Roseateles amylovorans: one gene and its partner. The protein of the gene in region 1 interacts with the protein of each later gene in a pairwise test. Links are inferred from orthologs where the notes say so. Each region holds a gene or a part of one and is shown in the gene's direction. Other genes may lie near its edges.

What was found.
Region 2: the proteins of N4261_RS06060 (region 1) and minD interact in binary tests that used the Bacillus subtilis proteins (3 or more experiments, as listed by UniProt). The link is inferred for Roseateles amylovorans from one-to-one orthologs.

What each region holds. Positions count from the first base shown.
Region 1 is NZ_CP104562.2:1,402,289-1,414,412, forward strand. What follows is about bases 1,874-4,873. They hold N4261_RS06060 (polysaccharide biosynthesis tyrosine autokinase), read left to right. Parts: upstream 1,874-2,917; coding sequence 2,918-3,829; downstream 3,830-4,873. Other genes in these bases: epsF (chain length determinant protein EpsF), read left to right, coding at 1,874-2,918; xrtB (exosortase B), read left to right, coding at 3,916-4,845; N4261_RS06070 (exosortase C-terminal domain/associated protein EpsI), read left to right, coding at 4,842-4,873. Outside these bases: N4261_RS06045 (EpsD family peptidyl-prolyl cis-trans isomerase), read left to right, coding at 1-569; polysaccharide export protein EpsE, read left to right, coding at 566-1,462; more of epsF, read left to right, coding at 1,500-1,873; more of N4261_RS06070, read left to right, coding at 4,874-5,609; N4261_RS06075 (O-antigen ligase family protein), read left to right, coding at 5,622-7,142; N4261_RS06080 (acyltransferase family protein), read left to right, coding at 7,139-8,158; N4261_RS06085 (Atrophin-1 multi-domain protein), read left to right, coding at 8,160-9,650; N4261_RS06090 (serine acetyltransferase), read left to right, coding at 9,647-10,264; N4261_RS06095 (Atrophin-1 multi-domain protein), read left to right, coding at 10,333-11,808; N4261_RS06100 (glycosyltransferase), read left to right, coding at 11,901-12,124. UniProt on the Bacillus subtilis protein: May be involved in the regulation of capsular polysaccharide biosynthesis. Autophosphorylates in vitro. Phosphorylates and activates in vitro two UDP-glucose dehydrogenases, YwqF and TuaD, as well as the DNA-binding proteins Ssb and SsbB.
Region 2 is NZ_CP104562.2:1,912,295-1,921,957, forward strand. What follows is about bases 1,002-3,746. They hold minD (septum site-determining protein MinD), read left to right. Parts: upstream 1,002-1,840; coding sequence 1,841-2,653; downstream 2,654-3,746. Other genes in these bases: minC (septum site-determining protein MinC), read left to right, coding at 1,002-1,734; minE (cell division topological specificity factor MinE), read left to right, coding at 2,672-2,935. Also shown: more of minC, read left to right, coding at 823-1,001; N4261_RS26040 (methyl-accepting chemotaxis protein), read right to left, coding at 4,653-6,194; N4261_RS08235 (2Fe-2S iron-sulfur cluster-binding protein), read right to left, coding at 6,529-6,888; N4261_RS08240 (M48 metallopeptidase family protein), read left to right, coding at 7,161-7,697; N4261_RS08245 (hybrid sensor histidine kinase/response regulator), read right to left, coding at 7,660-9,663. UniProt on the Bacillus subtilis protein: ATPase required for the correct placement of the division site. Cell division inhibitors MinC and MinD act in concert to form an inhibitor capable of blocking formation of the polar Z ring septums.

The sequences.
Region 1 (12,124 bases):
ACAAGCCGGCGCTGTTTGCCGACCGTCGCATCTACAACTTGCAGGAAATCAGTATCGAGGCCAAGCCCGAGCAGTTCGACGCACTGCGCGCGCGGCTGGGCGAAGCCAAGACCTTGCCCGAGTTCCTGGACTACCTGAAGGCCAACGACATCAAGTTCGTCGGCACCCAGGCGGTCCGCTCGGCCGAGCAGCTTCCTCTGAATTCGCTGGATGCCGTGGCCCGTCTCAAGGACGGCCAATCGATGCTCAACGCCACGCCCACCGGGCTGCTGGTGGTGTACCTGGCCGGCTCGCGCAGCCAGCCGGTCACGCTGGAGCAGGCCCGTCCGGCGATCGAGCAATTCCTGCTGAACCAACGTCGCACCGATCTCCTGGCCAAGGACATCAAGGCCATGCGCGAGAACGCCAAGATCGAATACGTCGGCAAGTTCGCCGAGGCTGCGGCCTCCGCGCCCGCCGGCTCCGCCTCGGCGCCGGTCGCACCGATCGCGCCGGTCACCTCCCCCGATCCGGCTGCCAGCGGCAGCCTGGACAGCAATTCCTCCTCGAAGGGTTTGGGTAACAAATGAAGAGTTCGCGTCGCTTTCCGATCCTGGCCGCCATGCTCATGGCGGCCTGCCTGTCCCTGAACGCCTGGGCGCAGACGCCCGCGCCGGCCACCAGGTCGGCCGCACCGGCAGCGACCACCGCAGCGCCGACCGCGCCTGCGCCCGTGGGCGGCACCAGTGGCGCCACGGCGGAGTACCGCCTGGGGTCGGGCGACGCGATCCGCATCAGCGTCTTCCAGAATCCGGACCTGCTGCTGGAGACCCGGGTCTCTGAGAACGGCACCATCACCTTCCCGCTGCTGGGCACGGTCCGTGTCGGCGGCCTGGCGGTCAGCGAAGCGGAAGGCCGCATCGCCGAGGGCCTGCGCAAGGGCAACTTCGTCAAGCAGCCGCAGGTCACCATCGTGGTGCTGAAGGTCACCGGCAACCAGGCCAGCGTGCTGGGCCAGGTGAACCGTCCCGGCCGTTATCCGCTGGAAGTGGCGGACACCCGCCTGACCGATCTGCTGTCCACCGCCGGCGGCGTGACCGAATTCGGCGGCGAGCAACTGGTGCTGACCGGTACCCGCGACGGCAAACCTTACCGGCTGGAAGTCGACCTGCCGACGCTGTTCGCCGAGGGCGGCCGCGCACAGGATGTGATCGTGCAGAACGGCGACGTGCTGTGGATCGAGCGCTATCCCCGCTTCTACATCTACGGCGAAGTGCAGCGTCCCGGCCAGATGCGCCTGGAGCGTGGCATGACCCTGATGCAGGGCCTGGCCGCCGGCGGTGGTCTGACCCTGCGCGGCACCGACCGCGGCATCCGCATCAACCGCAAGGGCGCCGACGGCCAGGTGCAGGAGGTCAAGCCAGCGATGAATGAAGTGCTGCGCGACGGCGACGTGATCTTCGTGCGCGAGAGCCTGTTCTGAGTTTTTTGCCGGACCGTGAGGTCCGTCTGAGGAGTGCATGGTGACGCCCAGCAAGCTGATATCGATTCTTCGCGCCCGCTGGTCGCTGGTGGTCCTGGTGGTGGTGCTCACCACCCTCACGGCCCTTGGCGTGAGCCTGATGCTGCCAAAGAAATATGTTGCCACCGCCTCGGTGGTAATCGATGCCAAGCCCGATCCGATCTCGGCCCTGATCTATCCGGGTCTGTCGTCGCCGGCCTTCATGAACACCCAGGTGGATGTGATCGCCAGCGATCGCGTCGCCCTGCGCGTGGTGCGCGACCTGCGTCTGACCGAGGTGCCGGAGTTCCGGGAACAGTGGCAGAAGCAGACCGGCGGAGAAGGCACCATCGAGCAATGGCTGGTGGACTTCCTGCAAGGCAGCATGGACGTGAAGCCGTCCAAGGAAAGCAATGTGCTGACGGTGGCCTATCGGTCGCAGTCGCCGCAGTTCGCGGCCTCGATGGCCAACGCCTTCGTGCGGGCCTATGTGGCCACCACGCTGGACCTGCGGGTCGAGCCAGCGCGTCAGTACGCCGGCTATTTCGACCAGCAGGCCAAGGCGGCGCTGGAGAAGCTGGAAGCGGCCAAGGGCAAGCTGTCCGCGTTCGAGCGGGTGCACGGCATCGTCGCCAGCGACGAGCGTCTGGACGTCGAAAACAACCGCCTGGTGGAACTCTCGTCGCAGCTCGTGGCGCTGCAGGGCCTGTCGTCCGAATCCACCAGCCGCCAGGGCCAGGCCGCCCGCGGCGCCGATCAACTGCCCGATGTGCTGGCCAATCCGGTGGTGATGCAGATCAAGGCCGACCTCAGCCGCGCGGAGTCCAAGCTGCAGGAACTGAGCACCCGTTACGGCGACAACCATCCGCAGGTGATCGAGGCCAAGGCGTCGGTCGCGGATCAGCGCACCAAGCTGGCGACCGAAATGCGTCGGGTGACCGGCAGCGTGACGGTGACCAACAACATCAACCGCCAGCGCGAATCGGATGTCCGTGCGCAGTTGGAGATCCAGCGAGAGAAGGTGGCCAAGCTCAAGGCGGCCCGCGACGATGCCAGCAGCCTGATGCGCGAAGCGGAAAGCGCCCAGCGCGCCTACGAAAGCATCACGGCGCGGCTGACGCAGACCAACCTCGAGAGCCAGTCCACGCAGAGCAATGTGAATGTGCTGACTGAGGCCACCGCGCCGCTCAGGCCGGCGTCGCCAAAGATTGCGCTCAACACTGCACTGGCCTTCGTGGTCGGCCTGATCCTGGCGGTCGGCATTGCGCTGCTGCTTGAAATGCGTGACCGCAAGATCCGCGATGCCGATGACGTGATGGCCGTGGTCCAACTGCCGATGCTGGGCGTGCTGCCCGCGCCGAACCAACGCCATTCCAAGACGCTGCCTTCTGCAGAGCGTCGTCTGCTCGGCCGCAGTGCCACCAAGGGAGTTGCCTGATGTCCGACTTGAAGGAACCTCTCAACTACGCGCCGAGAAAATCCGTGGATGCAGAGACCAAGGCCAGCGGCGGTCTGTATGACCGTTCGATCGGCGCCATCATTGCCGAGACCCGCAACCTCACTGCCGACCAGGTCGAGCGGGTGCTGCAGTACCAGCGTGAGCGCGGCATCCGCTTCGGCGAGGCCGCCATCGCCCTCGGTTATGCGAATGCCGAGGATGTGCTGGAAGCCCTGTCCAAGCAGTTCCACTATCCGTATGCGCCCACCGAGCGGAAGAGCCGCAGCCCCGAGCTGGTGGCGCTGAACCAGCCGTTCTCCTCGCAGGCCGAAGTCTTCCGCGGCATCCGCAGCCAGATCATGATGCGGCTGTACCGCGAAGGCGAGCCGCGCCGTGCACTGGCCGTCATCAGCCCGGACACGCTGGACGGGAAGAGTTACTTCTCGGCCAATCTGGCGGTCACGCTGGCGCAACTGGGCGGGCGCACGCTGTTGGTGGATGCGGACCTGCGTCGTCCGCGCCAGCATGAGATCTTCGATGTGAAGAACCAGTCCGGGCTGTCGTCGATCCTGTCGGGTCGCAGCGAGCCGCGGGTCATTCAGCAGGTCGAGGGCATGAACAGCCTGTTCGTGCTGCCGGTCGGGGCGATTCCGCCCAACCCGGGTGAACTGCTGGAGCGTCCGGCCTTCGGCATGCTGATGCGCGAGCTGGCGGGCAAGTTCGATCATGTGATCGTGGACACCTCGGCCGGTCTGTACGGTGCGGATTCGGCCATCGTGGCGGCACGCTGCGGCGCGGCGCTGGTGCTGGCACGGCAGAACCAGTCCCGCGTGACCGCGTTGCAGGAACTCACCGCCAGCCTGGACGACGTCAGCACGACCTTGGTCGGCACGGTGATGAACCAATATTGATCAAAGGCCGCAGAGCCTCTCAGAACGCGCCCGCCGTGCGGGCGCGTTCGTGTCTTCAAGCCTGATCAGGGAATGCAGTGAAAGTCATGTCGCGCAATGTCTTCCTCGGCGCACCGGGGCGCCAGGGACCGGGATTTCCGGCGTTCTGGGCTGCCAACCGGTTCGCGCTGGCGATGCTCGTCCTCGGCCTGGCGGTGCTGTATGTGCCGACCATCATCGACTTCCTGCACGGACCCTGGCGGGGCGACCGCAATTCCCACGGGCCGATCGTGCTGGCCCTGTCCGCCTGGTATTTCTACTTCCAGACCCGCCGCATGGCCGGGCAGGGCGAGCACTTCGAGCCGCGCCCCGCGCCGCTGGTCGGCTGGGCGCTGATGCTGCTGGGCCTGGTGCTGTATGTGCTGGGCCGTTCGCAATCGATCGCGCTGTTCGAGCTCGGCTCGCTGCTGCCGGTGCTGCTGGGCCTGGCCTTGCTGCTGCTCGGACCGGCCATTGCCAAGCGCTACTGGTTTGCCTTCTTCCTGCTGCTGTTCGCCGTGCCGCTGCCGGCCTCGGTGGTGGATGTGATCACCCAGCCGATGAAGCTGGCCGCCTCCTGGGGCGCGGAGCATCTGATGTATGCGCTGGGCTATCCGGTGGCGCGCTCCGGCGTGATCCTGCAGATCGGCTCCTACCAACTGCTGGTGGCGGACGCCTGTGCGGGCCTGAACTCGCTGTTCACCCTGGAAGCGCTGGGCCTGCTCTACATGAATGTGGTGCGCCATGAATCGGTGTTCCGCAACATCACCCTGGCCGTGCTGATCGTGCCGATCTCGTTTTCGTCGAATGTGATCCGCATCCTGATCCTGGCGTTGTTGACCTATCACTTCGGTGACGACGTCGGCCAGGGCTTCATGCACGAGTTCTCCGGCATGGCGCTGTTCCTGACGGCGCTGATGTTGATCGTGCTCACCGACAGTCTCCTGCGGGGGCTGTCCATTCGCTGGCTGCGCTGGCGCGGCAAGGAGGTCGCATGAATCCGACATCCCCGAACCCGTCGACGGGTCCTTCCGAAGGTCGTTCCGCGCCTGCGAGCGCTCCTCGACTCCCGCGCCTGTCACGAAGCGTGGCGGTGACCGGTGTGGTGCTGATGGCTGCGGCCGCGGCCTGCGCCTGGATTGCGACGCCTCGCGTCCAGGCGGTGACCGGCGCGCCGAGCCTCGAGGCCACTGTGCCGAAGGCTTTCGGTGACTGGCGCGTGATCGCGGACTCGACCACCCAGGTCGATGTGTCGCAGGGCGTGGAGACGGCGCAGGAGCAGCCTTACGACCAGACGGTGATGCGCACCTATGCCAACAGCCAGGGCGATCAGGTCATGGTGGCGCTGGCCTGGGGCGAGCGTCAGCGCCAGGATGTGAAGGTGCACCGGCCGGAGGTCTGCTATCCGGCCCAGGGCTTTGCGATCCGCCGGCTGGAGGATGGCCGCCCGATCGCCACTTCGGCCCGCGCCCAAGCGGTGCCGACCACGCAGTTGCTGACCGAAGCCCGCGGGGGCGGTTATGAGGCGGTGCGGTACTGGATCCGCATCGGCACGCAGTACGGCGGCGATGGTCTGGCCGCGCGCTGGTACATCCTCAACGAAGGGCTGGCGGGCCGCATTCCCGATGGCGTGCTGGTGCGCGCGTCGCAGCATCTGGCCACGCCGGAAGCCCAAGGGCCGTCGCAGGCGCTGATGGAGGGCTTCCTGGCGGAACTGGTCGCGGCCTCACCCGCGGCGGCGCGGGCGATGTTGGTGCGCTGAGGAGAACCGGCGGTGCGGGGTTTTGACTGGATGGCGCGCGGTTGGCGCAGTTGGCGCGACGGCATGGATGGTGCGTCCATCTGGGCCGTGCTGGGTTTGAGTGTGGGGGCAGTGTTCATCGGTCTGGTGACGGTCATGGTTGGCGGCGCATCGGCGGGCCGTCCCGCCTTGCTGGCGGTGTTGCCGGTGCTGTTGCTCACCGCGTTTTTGTTCATCTACAGCCGAGAGTCCTTCCTGCTGGTCGTGATGTTGGTGCGTGCCGGAGCTAACCCGATCTTTGAGGAAACGCGGCTGGCGGCGGTCGGGGGGCTCGGAGGTCTGCTCAACGCGCTGGTCGTCCTGATCGCAGCGATGATCATTTCGCGCGATCCCAAGCGAATTCCGAAGGCGGCCTGGTGGGTATGGCTGCCGTTTTGCGTGATGCAGCTGATTGGGCTCGGCTATTCGCCGGAGCCTGTCCAGGCGGTGCGGCTGTACCTCGGCCAACTCTCGGTGGTGGCCCTTTTCCTGGTCAGCTTCTACCTGATCACCAATGAAGCAGATCTCAACAAGATGCTCAGGTTGGTCACCTGGTCCTCGGTGCCTGTCGCAGTTGTCACGCTCATTTACATCGCGCTAGGCAAGACTGCCGGTATCGTGGATGGGCTGGAGGATGCCGGTGCTCGCTACGGCGGCCCGTTTCCGCACGCCAACATTCTGGCCTTCTACCTTGTGCTTGCGCTTGGGGTGATCTTTTACCGCTGGAAGAGCGGGCAGATCGGCCAGGGCTTCGCCCGCACGACGGTCGTTGTGGCATATATGTTGTTGTTGGTCGGGCTGCTCTACACAACGAAAACACGGAGTGCCTGGATTTCGGTGCTGTTCATCTTCGTGGTGTACGGCATCGTGAGGGAGCGCCGCTATCTGGTCTACCTGGCGATCGGCGGGATCGCGGCGATGGCGGCTCTGCCCGAGTTGCGTGAGCGTGTCATGGGCCTGTCTGAGGGCAACCAGGTCGTCCAGTACGCGAAGCTGAATTCGTTCGCGTGGCGCAAGCTGCTCTGGGCCGATGCGCTGCATTGGATGTCGACATCGCGCTATATCACCGGATATGGCGCAGAGAGCTTCATGTTTCACTCGCCGACCTTCTTCTCGATGGCGGGTGGCCGCAATTGGGGCGCGCACAGCGCGGTGGTGCAGGTGTTCTTTGAGCTGGGTGTCTTCGGGGCATTGGCCTATGGATGGATCTATTTGTCCACGGTCCGGATGCTGAAGCGTTTGTGGCGTCCCTACGGCTTGCTCGGGTTGATCAGTACGGTGCTGCTGATCGGCAATTTCCTGGTTTCGTTGTCGGACAACATGTTGTCCTACCTCATCTACAACTGGTACTTCTGGTTCTGCATGGGCGCTGTCTGTGCCCTGGCGATGCGGCAGCCCAAGGCCGCTTCTGAATCGGTCCGGAGATACGACGCATGGGCGGTCACGCAACCCTTGACGAGAGTCCCGACTTCGGTAGCAGCCGGGGTCTCGACGCGTCCGGTGTGGCGCCGATGACAGCGGCGCTCGCGAGCCACGCCACCGAGCGGTCGCCGGTCCTGGATGGCGTGCGGGCCATGAGCATCCTGGCGGTGCTCTGGACGCACCTGTTTCCCTTTCGGCTGCTGGGCGTGCCCCTGAACGAATCCTTGGGCATGCTGGGCATGGCCCTGTTCTTCATCCTGTCGGGCTATCTCATCACCATCCAGTTGCTGAAGCGGCCGACCGTGCGCTCCTTCGTGGCCCGGCGGCTTCTGCGGGTGGTGCCGGCGGCTTGGTTGTGCCTGATGGTGGTGTGGATCTGGCAGCCGGTCGAATTGGAGACGGCGCTGGCCAACCTTTTCTTCTATGCCAACCTGCCTCCGCAGCGTCTGGTGGCCCCGGTCGACCACTTCTGGAGCCTGTGCCTTGAAGTGCAGTTCTACATGCTGTCGGCCGTGCTGCTGTGGCTTCGGCCGCGGGCGGTGTGGTGGCTGCTTCCTGCCTTGCTCGCCTTGATGTCCGTCCTGCGCGTGGCCCACCAGGTGACGGCATCCAGCATCACCTGGTTCCGTGCCGACGACCTGCTGGCTGGGGCCTGCCTGGCGCTGTTGATCCATTCCCGACACTGGGCCACGATGCGGGAGCGGCTCTCCCGCCCCGGCGTGATCCCTTTGACGCTCGGATTGCTGGTTGCCAGCTGCGTCCTGATTCATGAGTGGGTGAATCCGCTGTCGTATCTGCGACCGTATCTCGCGGCCGCATTCGTCGGTGCCCTGTTGTCCCAGCCGCAGCATCTCCTGTCGCGGCATCTGGGCGGCAGGCGGCTCGCCTACATCGCGTCGATTTCCTATGCACTTTACGTGTGGCACCTGCCCCTGGCGGCCACCTGGCTGGGAAGTGGCGACCTCTGGATCAAGTATCTCAAGCGCCCACTTCTGCTGCTGGTGGTCTTCGGCATCGCGCATGTCTCTACGTTCTACGTGGAGCAGCGCTTCAACGAGCTGGCCAAGCGTGTCGGGGCAGGGCGCGGCCAGCGGCTGAAGGAGGTTTGAAATGAAGCTGTCATCACTTCCCCGCCCTCGCCCTTGCGCAGGAGGCCGGCGAGGTCGCCCGCTGCTGTGCGCCCTTGCACTGGCGGCGTCGACCCTGCTGATCGCCATGCCGGCGCAGTCCCAGACGGCCCCGCCCGTGTGGGGCTCTTTCGAGACGCCGTTCGCGGCGCACTCGCCTTGGAACATGCGGCCGGTCACTCCGGTGCTGGGTACGGCGACGGTGCCGACGTCCCAGTACTACCCGACGCTCGCGGAGGGCACATGGTCAACCGGCGTGTTCCGTGCGCTCACGACGGATCCAGCAGTGACCGTCTACCCGCTCACCGGCGCGTCCGGCGTGTGGGACCCCGACATGGAGTCCAACCGGGCTTCGGTGACCATTCCAAGGTGGCCGGCCGGTGTGACGCCGTCCACCGGTTCGGACGGTCATGCCGACATCATTGATGCGGACATGGGCATCGTCCATTCGTTCTTCCGCCTCAAGCTGGACAACGGCGTGTGGCGTGCCGCGCAATATGCGTGGGCGCCGCTGCTGGGTCGAGGCTTTGGCGAGCCGGGTCATTACTACCAGGGAGCGCGTGCGGTCGGTGTGCCCGCGATTGGTGGCGTCATCAGGCGCCATGAGGTCGATGACGGTTTGCCGTATTACCGCCACGCACTCGCCATGTCCCTCACCTACAACGGATTGAGCGGTACGCCGAGCTACATCTTTCCGGCCACCTCGGCCGATGCCACCGCTGCGACGCAGAACACCGGTGCCATCCCGCAGGGCGCCCTGTTGATGTTGCCGGCGGATTACGACACGTCAACCATCCAGAACCTGAAGCTGCGCAAGGTCGCAGAGACGCTCAAGCGTTATGGCGGCTATGCAGTGGACCGCAATACGGGCACGCCATTCGTGATCTACGTCGAGAACGGCAGCAACTTCAAGCTGATGGGCGCCACCTGGGACAACGAGACGGCCAGCCAACTGGAACGCATGCGCGCTGCCTTGAGGCAGGTGGTGAGCGTGTCTGGCTGGTTGGACGGCAATGGGCAACCATTGATCCCCGAGCAGCGGCTGAATCTGTTGTCGATGCGCGGGCAATGGTATTTGCAACGCAGCTCGCCTTTGGGGATCTATGAGACGTGGAAGCAGGCGGTCGTGTTTCCGGCCACTGCCACCGATGTCGTGCAGGTGAATTACAGCGCTCGCACCATCAGCAATGTGATCTGGGCAGCGCCGGTCGCCGGCCAACCTTATCGCCTTACCTCCCGAAGTACCGGCGGGGGCCGGCTGAAGCTGGCCTTGTTTGATAACGCTGGGGTGAAGCTGTATGAAAGCCCCGAACTGGCCAACGAAGAGGTGGCCGATTTCAACTGGCCCGCTGGCCAGGCGCGCGTGGCGGTCTACGCCTACAGCGGGTCGACGGGCGTCCAGTCGACCGTCGGCGGCACCCTGATCAGCAACCAGCCTCTGACGGAGATGTCCGGAAAGATCTTGATGAAATGAGTGACAAGGACTGGCTCGCCGATCTAGACCGCTGCGGTGGCGGTCGCGCCTGGCGCCGGGAGCAATCCCTGTGGGCGCTCTGGGTCTATCGCTTCGGCCGTCGTGTCGATGCGATGCCTGAGGGCATGGGTCGGCGCTTGCGGACCAAGGTGTACTGGCTGATGTTCCGTTGGGCGGAAACGCTCACGGGCATCAGCCTGCCCAAGGACTGCCGGGTTGGGCCGGGCCTTCGCATCTGGCACTTCGGCGGCGTGTTCATCAATCCCGCGACCGTGATCGGTGCCGGCTGCACGCTGCGCCAAGGCGTGACCTTGGGCAATCGGGTGGAGGACGGCCCCTGCCCCGTGCTCGAAGATGGCGTGGAGTTGGGTGCGTATGCGCAGGTGCTTGGCGGCGTTCGTCTGGGACGCGGTTGCAAGGTCGGTGCGATGGCGGTGGTCTTGCAGGACGTTCCTCCTGGCGCGACGGCGGTGGGCAATCCGGCACGCATCCTGCATGCACAGCCTTTGCCCGCTGATGTGCCCGCCGATGTGCCCGCCACTGCGCGATCTGCGTCGGCACTGGCTGCAGCGAAGAACAGCACGGTTGAGACGGTGCCGCAAAGCCCGGTCTGATGGCCCAGAAAGAACATGACATGACGATGCAATGGGATCGACGTCGATGGTGCGGAGCAGGACTTGGGTTGGCTGCCGGACTCAGCGCGCCCTGGTTGCAGGCGGCGCAGGTCGACGGGCCGTCCGGTGCAGCCAGTCCAGCCGATGCAGGCGCCTCGGCGGGCACGGATGCGCGCAAGCTGAAGGCCGAGAAGTCGGACCGAACCGATGCCGGCCGCGAACGCTTCGGGACCGCCATGCGGCCTTTCTCTGCCCAATCGCCGTGGAATTCCAGGCCGCTGGATCCCGTGCTGGGCACCGACGAGATTCCCCGCGACTCTTACTTTCCCACGCTGGAGTCGGGTACGTGGTCCACCGGTGTGTTCGTCGCACGACCCACAGACCGGCCTCAGCGTGTCGTCGGTCTGGTTGGCGAGAAGGGCATCTGGGACCCTGATGCCGAGGAGTTCCAGTCCGAGGTCATCGTGCCGCATTGGCCGTCCGACGTGCTGCCGGCGGCCGGTGCCGACGGCCATGCGGACATCGTCGACGAGGCCGCCGGGTTGATCCATTCGTTCTACAAGCTGAAATTGATCGATGGTGAGTGGCGCTCCCGCCAGTACGCCTGGACGCGTCTGGATGGCAGTGGCTGGGGTGATCCCGCCCACTATTTCCAGGGGGCCCGTGCCGCTGCGGTTCCCACCATGGGCGGCCTGTTGCGCAGCCACGAGCTGGAGGACGACAGTGGACCCATCCGTCATGCACTGGCGATTTCGCTGACCTTCAGCGGCCTCAGTGCGAATCCGTCCTACGTGTTTCCGGCCACCTCGTCGGACAGTGGTGCCGACAAGAACAAGGGCAAGATTCCTGAAGGCGCTCTCCTCATGTTGCCGCCTGATTTTGAGACCGCGAGCTTCAGCGATCCGCGGCTGCGTCGGATTGCGGAGGCGCTCAAGCGCTATGGCGGCTATGTGGTCGACCGCAACGTCGGCACGCCGTTCGTGATCTATGCCGAGATCGGCAGCAAGGCCCGGCTCCACCCCGCGGGTCGTTGGGATACGAAGGTAGCGGGCGAGTTGGACCGCGTGCGCGCGGCCCTTCGCCCGGTGGTGTCGGTCAAGGGTTGGCTCGATGGACACGGACAGCCGGTCGAACGGCAGCGTCCGATGAACCTGCTGTCGATGCGTGGCCGTTGGCGATCCGAACGAGGGGAGATCCAGGGACGCTTCGAGACCTGGCGGCAGGCCGTGGTGTTTGACGCCGCCAAGCGCGACAGCGTGCTGGTGGCGAATTCTCCGCGCTTGCTCAGCGCGGTGACTTGGGCCAAGCCCAAGCCGGGACAGCGATGCCGATTGACCGCTCGAACCAGCGCGGACACGCGAATGCGACTGGACCTGCGAGGCAGCGATGGCGTGCGCGTGGCTTGGGGAAGTGCGCCACTGGCCAATGGTCAGAGCGCCGAGTTCGAGTGGCCTGAAGGTGTCACGGCCGCAAGGGTGGCTGTCCATGCGCTCTCGGCCGGCCGGGGATGGGCGAGTGGCGATCTGCGGGTGATCGAGGGATGAGCGTGCTGCAAAGAGTGTCCACGGACAGCGCCGCTGGCGTTGGGACCGAGCGTGGACAGGGACAAGGACAAGGAAAGATTACAAGGAACGATGTGAAGGTCGCCTATCTCGTCAATCATTACCCGAAGGTGAGTCATACCTTCATTCGTCGCGAGATTCTGGCGCTGGAGAAGCAGGGCCTCGATGTGATGCGTTTGGCGGTACGAGGCTGGGACGACGCCGCGCCGGATCCTCAGGATCAGTCGGAGAAGGCTCGAACTCGCTATCTGCTGCAGGGCGGCCCCGTTGAACTCGGCCGCGCCATGCTCGGCGAGGC
Region 2 (9,663 bases), 510 kb from region 1 along the record:
CCCGAGGGTCGCCCATCGATGGTTCACACCATTCATCGAACGTTGACGCGCCGGCCGTCCGCACAACCGAGGGACATCGTCGCGCGACCGAACGATGGAGGGTCAGCTGTGCGCCCGTCGCGCGATTTCGGTTCGAATTTCACCCGATTGAGGGGGCGCATCGACCGGCTGCCGGGGCAGCGTTCCTTCCTTTGGCAGAGGAATGACTTCGATCTGCAGTTCAACGTCCGGCGCTAAATGCTTGATTTGCAAGGAACCGTAAAGCTATCCACTGTGCCTGTGGATAACTGTGTGGGAAACCTGCCGACTAACTTCCTAAACCCTTGATTGACCGTGCTGCGAGGTTCCGTGCCTCATTTCCAGGCATTGGACATTGCGCTATATAAATCAACCACTTAGCGATCTGGCGGGACAACACGAAAGCGGCGTGCCCCACCTTCTGTTCGCTGGCGTCAGGAACGCGCATGTGGGGATAAGTCAAGCCCCCGATCGATGATTTTCGGCTTGACAGGCCGTTCCTGACCCCCGAAGCAGCGACCCGTCTGGGTCCCGATTCCGTCCCCATCGGGGCCCGGGGCCGCTGGTGGGCGGACCGGCTCACCTGCAAGTGGCAGTCAGTTCATCCGTTTTATTTGTCATCGTGATGACGGGACGGCTCGACCGCCTGCGGAGGTGTGCCCACCCCCAAACATGGGGGCTGTGCGGCCGTTTAATCCCGAAGCCATGGGATCGACCCTGAAAGCGAGGGCGTGGCGCACCGCTAAACTCCGCGTTTTGCAATCGCACCCACCCCACTACATGGCGCAGGTTTTGTCGGGATCGATGAGCGGACGTAGCCCGGCGGGTAAATCGCCGGATCTGTTTGAACTGAAGAGCGCCTCGCTGAGCCTGCTCGCCTTGGTGCTGAAGTCGTCCGACGTTCACGCCTTGACGCAGGCGCTGGACAGCCGTCTCGGCGAGACGCCGGACGCCTTCCACCATGACCCGCTGTTGTTGGACCTGAGCCAGCTGCCGAACGAACCTGTCGGCGATGACAAGCCGCCGTCGATTCCTGCGGTGGGTGACGATGGGCAACTCAGCCTGCATCCCGAGCCCGAGCCCGAGCCCGCGCCGGAGCCCGAGCGCCAACCGGAATCGGTCAGCAGCCCGACCAGCGATGCGGCGCGCATCGACCTGGCGGTGCTGCTGCCGCTGCTGCGCCGGTATCGGCTTCAGCCTGTCGGCGTGATGGGGGCGAATGCGGCCGAGCTGGCGCAGGCCACCGAACTCGGGCTGGCCGAAGCGCCGGACCTGGGCCAGCCCGCAGTGCGTGCCGAGCCGCGTGTCAAAACCGTGGTGCAGCAGGTCATCAAGGAAGTGGTGGTGGAGCGTCAGGTGGAGGTTGCGGTGCCGACAGAGTCGCGCACGGTCTTCGTCGACAAGCCGCTGCGATCCGGGCAACAGGTCTATGCCAAGGGCGCCGATCTGGTGGTGCTAGCGCTGGTCAGCCATGGGGCGGAAGTCATTGCCGACGGCAACATCCATGTCTATGCGCCCTTGCGTGGCAAGGCAATTGCCGGAGCACGCGGCAACACCAACGCCCGCATCTTCGCCACGAGCCTGGAAGCCGAACTGATCGCCATCGCCGGGATCTACCGCACCACTGAAAACCCGCTGCCCGAGGCGGTGCTGGGCAAGCCCGCGCAGGTGCGGCTGGACGGTGAAAAGCTGCTGATGGAGCCGCTGGGCACCTGAGCGGCAGGCGGTGATCGTCGACCGGCATCTGGCCAGCGCGAACGGCCCCAACGAATTTGATTGAGCTGCAACGACAGCGACCGAAACACTGAAAGGACCTCGACCCATGACCAAGATCGTTGTGGTGACTTCCGGCAAAGGTGGTGTGGGCAAGACCACCACCAGTGCCAGTTTTGCCACCGGACTGGCGATGCGCGGCTACAAGACGGCCGTGATCGATTTCGACGTCGGCTTGCGCAACCTCGACCTGATCATGGGTTGCGAGCGTCGTGTCGTGTATGACCTGATCAACGTCATCAACGACGAGGTCAAACTGGGCCAGGCGCTGATCAAGGACAAGCAGCTCGACAAGCTCTTCATCCTGGCGGCCTCGCAAACCCGGGACAAGGATGCGCTCAAGCAAGAGGGCGTGGAGCGTGTGCTGGAAGAGCTCAAGGCGATGGAGTTCGACTACATCGTCTGCGACTCGCCGGCCGGCATCGAAACCGGCGCCTTGATGGCCATGCACTATGCGGATGAGGCGCTGGTGGTCACCAACCCCGAGGTGTCCTCGGTGCGCGATTCCGATCGCATCCTGGGCATGCTCAACAGCAAGACCAAGCGCGCGATCGAAGGCAAGGAGCCGGTCAAGGAGCATCTGCTCATCACCCGCTACAACCCCAACCGGGTCGAAGGCGGCCAGATGCTCTCTCTGGAGGACATCCACGAGATTTTGCGCACGCCGCTCATCGGCGTTGTCCCTGAAAGCGAGATCGTGCTGCAGGCCTCCAACCAGGGCCTGCCGGCGATCCACATGAAGGGCTCCGACGTGGCCGAGGCTTATGCTGATGTCGTGGCGCGTTTCCTGGGCGAAGACAAGCCGATGCGATTCATCGAGGCGGTCAAGCCGGGCTTCTTCAAGCGTCTGTTCAGTCGCTGACCTTCACCGGGAGAGACCATGGGATTCATGTCCTTCTTCCTGGGCGAAAAGAAAAGCACCGCCAGCGTTGCCAAGGAGCGCCTGCAGCTGATCCTCGCCCACGAACGCAACGGTCGCGGCGCCAGCCCCGACTACCTGCCGCAACTGCAGCGTGAGCTGCTGGCGGTCATTTCCAAGTACGTCGCCATCAATCCGGACGACATCAAGGTGCACATGGAACGTCAGGACGACCTCGAAGTGCTCGAGGTCAAGATCGAACTGCCGGAGGGGCGCAAGCCCTGACCCCGGCAAGGTCCCTTGGCCACGGACTTCTCTCCGTCCACTGACCACTGACCACTGAACACTGACCACTGACCTCCACCGATCGGCCTGCGCATTTCAGCGCGCGGGTCGATGCAGTGGGATTCTTTGACGTGATCGGTGGTTCGAGAGCCGGAGAGACCGTCGGCCACGAGGGCGAATGCGGAGCGTCTGAGCCAGCGTGGTCGACGGTCTCTGCGGCTGCGCTCGTTGGGGGTCTTTCGCAAGGGAACAGAGACCGCCGACCTGCTCAGTTCAGTGCGTTGGGCCGCGAGGGCATGGGGCCTTGGCAGGGCCAAAACCCCAAGCCCTCCCGTCCTCGAACCACCCAGGACTGAGACGATTTGGGACCGAGGCATCGCGTCGGTGGGTGGCGTGGGCCTGCCTGTCGAAGGGCGCCGTGCGCTTGGGGCAAACCTCGGTGATCCGCTGAGCCGGAGAGACCGTCGGCCACGAGGGCGAATGCGGAGCGTCTGAGCCAGCGTGGTCGACGGTCTCTGCGGCTGCGCTCGTTGGGGGTCTTTCGCAAGGGAACAGAGACCGCCGACCTGCTCAGTTCAGTGCGTTGGGCCGCGAGGGCATGGGGCCTTGGCAGGGCCAAAACCCCAAGCCCTCCCGTCCTCGAACCACCCAGGACTGAGACGATTTGGGACCGAGGCATCGCGTCGGTGGGTGGCGTGGGCCTGCCTGTCGAAGGGCGCCGTGCGCTTGGGGCAAACCTCGGTGATCCGCTGAGCCGGAGAGACCGTCGGCCACGAGGGCGAATGCGGAGCGTCTGAGCCAGCGTGGTCGACGGTCTCTGCGGCTGCGCTCGTTGGGGGTCTTTCGCAAGGGAACAGAGACCGCCGACCTGCTCAGTTCAGTGCGTTGGGCCGCGAGGGCATGGGGCCTTGGCAGGGCCAAAACCCCAAGCCCTCCCGTCCTCGAACCACCCAGGACTGAGACGATTTGGGACCGAGGCATCGCGTCGGTGGGTGGCGTGGGCCTGCCTGTCGAAGGGCGCCGTGCGCTTGGGGCAAACCTCGGTGATCCGCTGAGCCGGAGAGACCGTCGGCCACGAGGGCGAATGCGGAGCGTCTGAGCCAGCGTGGTCGACGGTCTCTGCGGCTGCGCTCGTTGGGGGTCTTTCGCAAGGGAACAGAGACCGCCGACCTGCTCAGTTCAGTGCGTTGGGCCGCGAGGGCATGGGGCCTTGGCAGGGCCAAAACCCCAAGCCCTCCCGTCCTCGAACCACAGAGGACTGAGACGATTTGGGACCGAGGCATCGCGTCGGTGGGTGGCGTGGGCCTGTCTGTCGAAGGGCGCCGTGCGCTTGGGGCAAACCTCGGTGATCCGCCGAGCCGGAGAGACCGTCGGCCACGAGGGCGAATGCGAAGCGTCTGAGCCAGCGTGGCCGACGGTCTCTCCGGCTGCGCTCGTTGGGGGTCTTTCGCAAGGGAATGGAGACCGCCGACCTGCTCGGTCCGGCGCGTTGGGCCGCGAGGGCATGGGGAATTGGCAGGGCCAAAACCCCAAGCCCTCCCGTCACTCGAACCACCGAGGACTGATCGAGATCGGCACCGAGGACATCGTCCCAGCAGCTCAATCTCGAGCGAGTAGCCCGAGGAGACCAACACCGAGCGCCTCGCCCGAGCGCCACGGCCGAACAGGTTGGCTGTCGCGAGCGCTCGGTGCGAGGCCGGGCGGTGCTGTGAGGTGCTTACCGCAGCTTGAAGCTGGCGACCGCGTCGACGAGCTGCGCCGACTGATCCCGGAGGCTTTCTGCGGCGGCGGCGGATTCCTCGACCAGCGCGGCATTCTGCTGGGTCATCTGGTCCAGCTGATGCACCGCCTGGCCAATCTCGCCCAGGGTCAGCGACTGGGCCGCACTGGAGGAGGAGATCTCCCCAATGATGCGCGTCACGCGCTGCACGCTTTCCACCACCTCACGCATCGTCGCGCCGGTGTCTCCCACCAGCCGACTGCCGCCATCCACACGCTCCACCGAGGCAGAGATCAGCGACTTGATTTCCTTGGCCGCCTCCGCGCTGCGTTGCGCCAGCGAGCGCACTTCGCTCGCCACCACCGCAAAGCCGCGGCCTTGCTCGCCCGCGCGGGCCGCTTCCACCGCCGCGTTCAGCGCCAGGATGTTGGTCTGGAAGGCGATGCCGTCAATCACGCCGATGATGTCGGAGATCTTGTTGGACGACTGCTGGATGTCGTTCATCGTGCTGATGACCTGCTCCACCATCGCACCGCCGCGACCCGCCACCTCCGACGCGGTCTGCGCCAGGGTGTCGGCCTCTCGCGCCGCCTCGGCGTTCAGCTTCACGCCTTCGCTCAGTTGGGCCATGGCGGCGCCGGTTTCTTCCAGGCTGCTGGCCGCCTGCTCGGTGCGGTTGGAGAGATCGGCATTGCCCGTGGCAATTTCACTGGAGGCATTGCGCACCTGATCGGCCGCGCTGCGCACGCCGGAGATGGTGGTCGCCAGACGGGCCTGCATCTCCAGCAGCGAACGATTGAGCGCAGCCACTTCGTCCTGGCCTTCGGCGTTGCCGCTGCGGCTCAGGTCGCCGTCGGCGATGGCCTGGCTCAGCGTCTGGGCCTGCTCCAGCGGCTCGGTGACGGAACGAGTGATCACCAGCGCAATGCCCACGCCCAGCAGGATGGCCACGGCCATCAGCGACATCACCAGCACCCGCGTGCTCTGCGCCTCCGCTTGCGCCTCCACGCGCGCCGCCTGGAGCAGGTCGCGGGTGTGGTCGGCGAAGCGCTCGATGCTTTCCAGATACGCATTCATCGCCGGGATCAGTTCCGTGGCGGCACGGGCCTTGATGTCCTCGCCACCCGCCTTGACCTTCACCAGCGCGTCTCGCGCGTCCTGGTACTTCTTGCGCGCTTCACCGATCTGGTCGATGAGCTTGGCGCCTTCGGCTTCCTTGACGTTTTCGTCGAGCTCCTTCTGGATCTTGTCGATCCGGGCGGAGAGCTCCTTGGAGCGCGCGGTGAAGGCCTTCACGAAGGCCTCGTCGTCCATCACCAGCGCCACGATGCGGCGCTGGATGTTGCCCTCGGTCAGCCCCGCCCATTGACGGGAGATCTCCAGCACATGCATGTCGACTTCCACCAGGCGCTCGATGCGCTGATGCAGCATCGACACCCGCAGGATGCCCACGGTCGAGGCCACGGCCATCAGCACGATCACCAGGGCGAATCCGGCCAGCACGCGACTGCGCAGTCGCCATTGGTTGAGCTTCATCATCTCCACATCCTTTTTTTCCCGATTGGTTTGCTTGTTTTCTTGGCTTCTTGCCGGCGGGTGCGCCAGCGATTTCAGCAAACCGACATGCTGCATCCTCAGGGTTGCTCCTGATGCATCGAAAAGAGGGGCCTTTGTGAATTGCGACGCGAACCCAGCCCGCTGTCACGCCGTCGTCACCGGACCTGGGCGATTTCGACGGGGGCGAGGGCGATTGGCATCGCGCGAACCGCGGTGACGGATGGTGGTTCCAGTGGGCCTGATTTCGACCGGACCACGCGCAAGAGGCCAGGTCTGGCGGCAACATGCCGAGCTCATGCCGAGGTGATGCCGAGGTTCAGGTCGACCCGGGCGGGCGCGGCGCCACGATCACCGGTGGGGCCGGCGGGGGCGGCAGGTCGAACAGGTTGATGGCGGCCGGCGCTTCCAGCACCAGGTCGGACCGCGCGCAGGCCACGCACGGCAGGATCCAGCCCTCCGCCTTCTCCTCGCGCGACAGACCCGGCCATTCGATGCGGTAATCGATCGTTCCCGCCGCCAGCTTGGCGATGCAGGCCCGGCAGGTGCCGTTGCGGCAGGAGTGGGGCAGCCGCAGGCCCATGTCCAGCGCCGCCAGCAGCAGTGTCTGGTCGGGCGGCGCCTCAAAGCGCCAGCCTTGGGGTCGGAGTTCGACGCTGAAGGACGCTGCGTCAGGCAGGGTCTGGCTGTCCGCGCTGCCTTCGCGTGCGTCGGTGGGGGACTGGCCTGCGACGGTGTCGATGGACGTGGGGTCGTTCATCCCGCCATCATGCCTGCGCGCCATCTGCCGAGACATCGATGCACCGACACGCCAATGCGTCGAGGTGTGCAGAGGTGCAAATGTGGCGACCTGGTGATCCGGCGATGTCGATCAGTCGATATGCCGGTGCGCCGGTGCGCCGGTGCGCCGATACGCGTCCGAGGCGATCATCGACAATCCCCGCCATGAGCATGAAGTATCTGCAGGGCTATCCGGTGGCGCTGGTGGCGCAGGCCCGCACCCTGATGGACAGTGGCGAGCTGGCGCCGATGCTGGCCCGCAAGTATCCGGATCCGCATGAGATCCGCAGCGACAAGGCCCTGTTCGACTACACCCAGGCCCTCAAGCAGCGCTTCATGCGCAATGCCGATCCGCTGGCACGCGTGTGCTATGACGCCAAGCTGAAGGTGATCCAGCATGCCCTGGGCACCCACACCCGCGCCTACACGGTGCAGGGCAGCCGGCTCAAGGCGCGGCGCGAGATCCGGGTGGCCACCTTGTTCCGCGAGGCGCCTGCCGAGTTCCTGAAGATGATCGTGGTGCACGAGCTGGCCCACATCAAGCAGCCCGATCACGACAAGGCCTTCTATCAGCTCTGCCATCACATGGCGCCAGACTACGCCCAACTGGAGTTCGATCTGCGCCTGTGGCTGTGCTGCCAAGATGCCGCAGCCGGCGAGGCGTCCGCGCTCAAGCCGGCACATCCACCGGCGGACACAGCCGCTTGAGCACCGGCACCCACAGCTCCTGAGGCGCCGGCTTCGGCATCACCGCCAGCCGGTCGTCACTGGGCCAGTTGCTGCGCGCATGGGCCGTGCAGAGCAGGGTGCGCATCCGCGGCCACCGCGCACGCAGCAGCCCCAGCCATTGCGGCGACGGTAGCGCCTCCGGCGAACTCACCAGCAGCAGGCCCAGTCCCTCATCGGACGCGGCCTGCAGTTGGTCGACCACCTCATCAGCCTGCTCGGCCGCGCTCGCCTCGAAGCCGCACTGGAGCAGTCGCTCCAGCAAGACGTCCCGCACCCCGGGTGTCTCATCCCAGACCACCGCGGCCCAGCCTTCCCCCAGGGATTCCAGCCCCTGCGTCGTGAGCCTGGGCCACTGGACCTGGGGTTCTTCGGCCGCCACCAGTGGCAGCGCCACCGTGAAGCAGGCCCCGCGCCCGGGGGCGCTGGAGGCGCTCAGATCGCCGCCCATCGCCCGCACCGTCTGCTGCGCGATGCTCAATCCCAGACCCAGCCCGGGCACGCCGTGGGCGGCGCGTCCGCGCATGAAGGGCTCGAACACCCGCGCCAGTTCTTCGGCCGTCATGCCCGGGCCGTGGTCGATGACCGACAGTGTCAGTCCGTCCGGCGTCGCGCGGGCCCGCACCGCAATCTCGCCGGCACGGCTGTATTTCGCGGCGTTGGACAGCAGGTTCAGCATCACCTGTCGCAGGCGCCGCGCATCCACCTCCACCACCGGTGGCAGGTTCGGATCCATCTGGAGGTTCAGGCGGTTGGTGCTGGCCAGCATCAGCGACTGCGATTGCAGCGCCAGCTCATGCAGCAAGCCGTAGAGATAGACCGGCGCGGTGACGATCTCGGTGTCCGCTTCGGCATTCGGGCTGCGTGCAAAGCGCTGCAACTCGTCGATGGTGTCCAGCAGCATCAGGCCGCCGTGCTCGATCGCCTGCCGGTGCGATTCGAAATCCCGGCCCGGGCGCAGGCGACGAGTCAGCTGCACCATCGAGGCCAGGGGCGCACGCAGATCGTGGCCCATGTGGCCGAGCAGCCGGCCCTTGGCCGCATCGCTGGCCTGCGCATGGGCGCTGGCCCGCGCCAGCTCGGCGGTGCGTTCGGCCACGGCGGCCTCGAGGGCTTCGGCGTGCCGGCGGCGTTCCTGCATCAGCAGACGCAACATGGCCACGATCACCGCCAGCGCGCCGGCCGTGCCAACCACTGAAGGCGCCAGGTCCACCCACGACGCATGCGGCAAAAAGCCCAACAGGCTGGCATAACGCGGCGCCATCCCCAGCATCACGCCCACCAGCGCGCACAGCCAGACCCCGGCCACCGGATCGCGCCGTCGTGCAGCCCGGATGCTGGCCGCCAGCCCCAAAAGGCTCAATCCCAGATTCACCGGACCGGCCAGGCGTGTGCCCAGCTGGTAATCCCCCCAGATGCAGACCGCCACCGCCACCAGGCCCAAGGCGATCACGACCTGGATCGCCCGGTACACGCGCGGCTGCGTCTGCGCCAGTCGCAGCACGGCGGACAGCGCCATGATCTGGAACATCGTGGTGAGCGCACCCGTCGTGCCCAAGGCGCGCTGGGCCCAATCGGTGCCGTCAGGCCAGAACCGCGCGAAGGCGGTGCCCCGCATCGTCATTTCATAGACCATCGCGCCGAAGAGGAACGCGGCGATCCAGCCATAGCCGCGGTCCCGCAGCGACACCGCCAGCCCCGCCGCCAGCAGCGCCAGCGTCAAGCCCGCCGCGGAGAGCATCCCATCCCGCATCACCCGCCACTGCTGCTCGTCGACAAGGGCTTCGGACACCCACAAACTGGGCGAGACCGCCAGCGAGCTGCGGCTGGCCACCCGCAGCCAGAGCTCCCGGGTCTCGCCGGTCTCCAAGGTCATCGCAAATGCGCTCTCGCGCAGAGGCAGTGGGCGGTCGGTAAAGGGCAGGTCGGTGCCGGCCTGCGAGATCCG